2 regions of the Clostridium sp. Marseille-QA1073 genome follow, and region 2 is predicted to be linked to the other one. Evidence: predicted binding sites of a transcription regulator. Region 2 holds the regulator's gene; the other holds the start of a gene.
The links. Region 2 encodes HrcA, which represses chaperone genes, less so after heat shock. Its sites were predicted from a motif close to TGTTAGCACTCNNNNNNNNNGAGTGCTAACA; they were not measured.
Positions count from the first base shown of each region.

Region 1 (3,222 bases), on a different contig from region 2:
TCAGAAGTTAATTTTTCAACTTCAGGAATTGCATTTGCATATGCAGTTCCACCACCAGCAACTATTCCTTCTTCAACAGCAGCTTTAGTAGCAGCTAATGCGTCTTCTATTCTTAACTTTCTTTCTTTAAGTTCTGTTTCTGTAGCAGCTCCAACTTTTATTACAGCTACTCCACCTGCAAGTTTTGCAAGTCTTTCATTTAATTTTTCTTTGTCAAATTCAGAAGTTGTTTCTTCCATTTGAACTTTTATTTGATTTACTCTTTGAGCTATTTTTTCTTTGTCGCCTTTTCCATTTACAATAGTTGTGTTTTCTTTAGAAATTTTAACACTTTCAGCTCTTCCAAGCATTTCTACTGTAGCTTCTTTTAGGTCATATCCTAATTCTTCAGAAATTACAACTCCACCTGTAAGTATTGCTATATCTTCAAGCATTTCTTTTCTTCTATCACCAAATCCAGGAGCTTTAACAGCAACACAAGTAAATGTTCCTCTTAATTTATTAACTACTAATGTAGCTAATGCTTCTCCTTCTATGTCTTCAGCAATTATTAATAATTTCTTTCCTTGCTGAACTATTTGCTCAAGTACTGGTAGAATTTCTTGTAAGTTACTGATTTTCTTATCAGTGATTAGGATATATGCATCATCTAAAATAGCTTCCATTTTATCTGGGTCTGTTACCATATATGAACTTAAATATCCTCTGTCAAATTGCATTCCTTCAACTACGTCAAACTCTGTTCCCATAGTTCTAGACTCTTCAACAGTGATAACTCCTTCATTTCCTACCTTTTCCATTGCATCTGCTATTAATTGTCCGATTTCTTCATCTGCTGCTGATACAGCTGCAACTCTTGATATATCGCTTTTTCCGTTTATTGGCTTAGAATATTTTTTTATTTCTTCAACAGCCTTATCTACTGCCATTCTTATTCCATTTCTTATTAACATTGGATTAGCACCAGCTGTTACGTTTTTTAAGCCCTCTCTTATTATAGCTTGAGCTAAAACTGTAGCTGTTGTAGTACCATCCCCTGCTACATCATTAGTTTTTGTAGCAACTTCTTTAACAAGTTGTGCTCCCATATTTTCAAAAGCATCTTCAAGTTCTATTTCTCTAGCAATTGTTACTCCGTCATTAGTTATAAGTGGAGAACCGAATTTTTTATCTAAAACAACATTTCTTCCTTTTGGTCCTAAAGTCACTTTAACTGTATCTGCTAAAGTATCCACTCCTCTTTGCATAGCTCTTCTTGCTTCTTCACCGAATAAAATTGTCTTAGCCATGATAAAAACCTCCTATTATAAGCTTATTTTTCGACTATGTTCTATAATACTACTCTATAACTGCTAATATATCTTCTTGCTTTAATATGATATATTCTTGTCCTTCGTGTTTAATTTCATTACCTGCGTATTTAGAGAATAATATTTTATCCCCTACTTTAACTTCCATTTTTATTTCTTTTCCGTCAACTACAAGTCCTGAGCCTACTGCAATAACCTCAGCCTCTTGTGGTTTCTCCTTTGATGCTGACGTAAGAACTATTCCGCTCTTAGTTTTCTCCTCAGCCTCTAATCTTTTTATAACTACTCTGTCACCAAGTGGTTTTATTGCCATAGTTTAGCCCTCCTTAAATATATGAAATAAAAATTATTTATTTTCACTTGTTAGCACTCCATATCATTGAGTGCTAATTCTATTATTATCATAATTAAACCTTAGATTAATATCAAATTTGCTTTACACTTCAAAAACAGCCTTTATTCCAATTTTCCTTAATATAACTTTATTTTCCTTATCTTTTCTCAATATTTCTATTAATTGTATTTTTTTATCAACTTTTATTTTAGGTATATGAAATAAAATAGCTAGTTAAAGACACAAAATTTATTTTATATTAAACAGTTCGACAAATTTTCGTTATACTCTAGCTATCATTAGATCCTAGTCACGCAGTATGATACAAATTAAATGAGCATACTAACTGGTATTTTTAAATATGCTTTAATATTTATTCCCTTTTTTTCTTTTTTCATGTAAATATTGAAGTACTTTATTTCCTTTTAGTACTCCTATTAAAAAGAATATAATAGATATTACTGCTAAGCTTCCTAAAGTTACATAATTTCTATCACCTATACTATCTCCAAATATAGCTGAAATAATTATCCATGGAAATCTGCCTATACTTGAATATAATATAAAATCCCAAAAATCTACATCGGATAATCCACAAAGATAGACTAGTATATCTTTAGGTATCCCTGGAATTAAGTATACAAGCAATATGACCATTTTATTACTACCTTTTGTTAATATCTTTCTAAAAAATTTTAGATTTTTCTTTTCTATGATTTTTCGAACCATATCTCTTGCTAAATATCTCGCAATTAGATACCCAATAGCGCTTCCTAGAAAAATGCCAATAACGGAAATTATTCCTCCTAAAAAGCTACCAAAAACATATCCTCCTGCAATTTGTATAACCTCTCCTGGAATAAAGAAAAATACTACTTGAAGTATTTGTATTAGTATAAAGATCAATATGCTATAACTTCCATAGGATAAGATAATTTCTTTTATCTTTTCTGGATTTTTAAATAAATGAGCATATTTAAAAAAATACTCATAACCAATAAAACCACCAATGATTATGAGAATTCCTAATATAATATATCCTTTATACTTATTTATTTTATCAATTATATAATTCATAAATATCCCTTCTACAATTGAGAATTGACGATTGACAATGGACAATTATTGATACTTCTCTTTTATAGGAGAAGTTTTCAATTGATTTCTTTTTTAAAGTGACGCAGTCACTTTTATTAAAAATATATTAGAAGAAATTAGTTTGATTAAAACTAATTTCAACCTCAATTGTCAATTGTCCATTTTCAACTCTCAATCGACTAACTTGTTCATACTACTCAATTTTTATATTATTCTCCCTAGCGTAGTAAAATAGATATTGTTGCGCAAAACCTGATAATTCTCCAAATTTATCACGAGCAAAGATCCTTATCTTAGGTAAAGATACATCTGGTGCTAAATAGAAAAATTGCATTGCTCTTTTTACCCATACATCCACAGGAAAAGCAGAGTATTTTTCCATTGAGAAAAGCATTATGCAATCTGAAACTTTAGGGCCTATACCATTAAATTGTTTTAGCGCTTCATGACATTCATCATCACTCAATGCTTTTATTTCTT
Region 1 covers NZ_JBSVQM010000013.1:12,539-15,760, forward strand. Annotated here, with positions in the region: gene groL (chaperonin GroEL) at 1-1,289, opposite strand, end outside; gene groES (co-chaperone GroES) at 1,339-1,623, opposite strand; gene ACY1IQ_RS12585 (TVP38/TMEM64 family protein) at 2,011-2,721, opposite strand; gene ACY1IQ_RS12590 (DNA-3-methyladenine glycosylase family protein) at 2,936-3,222, opposite strand, start outside.
Region 1: groES (co-chaperone GroES) is a predicted target of HrcA. The motif match lies at 1,672-1,702, and genes of this name have one in related genera.

Region 2 (3,222 bases):
GGTTTTTATCCATTTTATCAAGACCATAAGCAAGTGATGCTGCTGTTGGCTCATTGATTATTCTCTTAACATCTAAACCTGCAATTCTACCTGCATCTTTAGTTGCTTGTCTTTCACTGTCATTAAAATATGCTGGAACTGTTATAACAGCTTCTGTTACTGTTTCTCCTAAATATGCCTCTGCATCAGCTTTAATTTTTTGAAGAATCATTGCTGATATTTCTTGAGGAGTATATTCCTTTTCATCTATTTTAACTTTATGGTTAGTTCCCATATGTCTTTTTATTGATATTATTGTTTTATCTGGATTTGTGATTGCTTGTCTTTTTGCTACTTGACCTACTAATCTTTCTCCATCTGCTAAAAAAGATACTACTGAAGGAGTAGTTCTTGCACCTTCTGCATTTGGAATTATAACTGGTTCTCCACCTTCCATAACAGCCACACATGAATTTGTTGTACCTAAATCAATACCTATTATTTTTCCCATTGTATTTACCTCCTAAATGTTAATTTGCAACTTTTACCATACTATATCTTAATACTTTATTTCCTTTTTTATATCCTTTTAAGAAAACTTCTGCAATTTGATTTTTACCTAAATTCTCATCTTCTACATGCATAACAGCATTATGAAGATTAGGATCGAATTCAATATCTGTAGCAACTTCCTCTACTCCTAATTTTTCAAATGAAGTACTAAATTGCTTAACAGTCATCTCTATTCCCTTTTTTAGATCTTCTTCACTTCCACTAGCATTTAGTGCACGTTCAAGATTATCTAGAACAGGGAACATTTCCTTTAGAACATCTCCGCAAGCATCTACATAAATATTCTCTTTTTCTTTTGCTGTTCTTTTCCTATAGTTATCATATTCAGCAGTTAATCTTAAAATTCTATCTTTTAATGATGATAATTCCTGTTTTAGACTTTCATTTTCTTCTTTTAAAGCTTTTACATCATAAAGTTCTGGTGATGATATGTCTTCAAACTCTTTATCCTCATTTATTTCAGATTCTTCTAAAGTCTCTTCAACATTATCAACTTCTTCATTATTTTTTAAAGCCTCTTCCATCTTTTTATTTTTCAGATCTTCATCTATATTTTGCACTTCTCATTCCTCCATTCCAAAGCTATTATAATACAACGATTTTACTTAAAACCGTTGTATTTTTTTGATATATTAATATTTAGTTCATTAACTATGCTATTAAGGACTGCAATTACCTTACCATAGGGAATTCTAGTGGGCCCTATAACTCCTATAGTTCCTAATGAATTGCCATTATAACTATATGTTGCAGTTATTATGCTGCAATCTTTAGCGCATTCCATAAAATTCTCTCGCCCAATTTTTATAGATAATTCGCCTTCATCATTTTCAAGAATATTACTGATATTTTCTGAATTATTAACTAACACTAAAAATTCCTTTGCTTTATCAATATTATTGTACTCAGGATAGTTAAAAATATTTGTGCTTCCTTCTATATAAACCTCACTATTTTCAGTATTCACCAAACTTTCATAAAGTACAGGAAGTATAGCATCGAATATTTCTTCATTTCCATGTAAATCTTTTTTTAGATTAATTAATAATTCTAAATTAATTTTTTCTACAGAAATATCTCTTAGTCTTATATTTAAAATATTATTTATTTTGAATAATGAATTATTATCAATTGGATTCTTAACTCTAATAACATTATGCTTTATTAAACCACTATCTGTGATAATTGTAGACAAAATACTATTCTTATCTAGGCTAATTAACTGTATATATTTAACAAAACTTTTTTTAACCGATGGTGCTTTTACAATAGATGTTAAATTTGTAAGTTCTGAAAGAATTTGAGTTGCACCTTTTACAATTTTGTCAATTTCACTAAAAGCTAAATCTACTAAATAATTTTTTATGGCACTTTCTTCTTCTTGAGTTAAAGAGGATAATTTCATAAGTCTATCTACATACAGCCTATACCCCTTATCTGAAGGTTTTCTTCCTGAAGAGGTATGTAATTGTTCTAAATATCCCATTTCCTCTAAGTCTGCCATCTCATTTCTTATAGTAGCTGAACTAATTCCTAAATCATACTTTTTAGCAATAGTTCTTGACCCTACAGGCTCTCCATAGATAATGTAGTCATTGATAATAGCCTGAAGTATATAAATTTTTCTATCATCAATCTTCATGTTATCACCTCTTTATTAGCACTCTCTATTATTGAGTGCTAATCACTACATTTTTAAAATATCATTTAAATTTTTAATTGTCAATACCCTTTATGATTTTTCTAGTAAAAATTCAGACATAATTATATTAGATACCTCTATTCCCCTTTCATTTAAAAATATTCTTTCCTCAGTTTCGCATAACATGTTTAAATATTTATACTTATTAATAACTTCTCCATAAATACTATGTATGTTTTGTGAAAATCTTTTCTCAAATTCTTCTTTTTTAATACCATGAATTTTTCTGAGACCTAAAAACATAAACTCTTCTACATTTTCTTCTAATGTATTTTCATTTTTATATACTAACGGGCTATTATATTTATTCATTCTCTCTATATAATCTTTTATATTTTCAGCATTTGAATACCTTATATTATCTATGTAAGAATGGGCGGCAACACCACAACCAATATAAGGATTTAAATCCCAATATACTAAGTTATGTTTACATTCCTTACCCTCTTTACAAAAATTAGAGATTTCATATTGGCTATAACCATATTTGCTTAAGGTTTTTAAAGTAGTAGAGTACATTTGTCGTTCAACATCTTCATTAGGTAAATTTAATTTTTTGTTTTTATTAAGATTAAAAAATGGAGTTTCTTCCTCAATAATTAAGCTATAACAAGATAAATGCTCTGGATCTAATGATGCTACTTCTTCAAGAGTTTCCGCCCACATCTTAAGGCTTTGATTGGGAAGTCCAAACATTAAATCTATATTAATATTATTAAAACCTAATTGTCTTGCCATTAAATAACTTTCTTTAAATTCTTCTATAGTATGAATCCTTCCTAAAGTTTTTAATAAACTATTCTGCCAAGCTTGAAGTCCTATACTTAATCTATTAACTCCCATATTTTTCAAAAACTCTAATTTCTCTTTTGTAAAGGTTCCTGGATTTCCTTCTACAGTAAATTCTACATCTTTATGAATATTTAGTTTATCTATACTTTCTTTTATTATCTTAAAGCCTTCTAAAG
Region 2 covers NZ_JBSVQM010000003.1:83,549-86,770, forward strand. Annotated here, with positions in the region: gene dnaK (molecular chaperone DnaK) at 1-490, opposite strand, end outside; gene grpE (nucleotide exchange factor GrpE) at 510-1,112, opposite strand; gene hrcA (heat-inducible transcriptional repressor HrcA) at 1,154-2,194, opposite strand; gene hemW (radical SAM family heme chaperone HemW) at 2,285-3,222, opposite strand, start outside.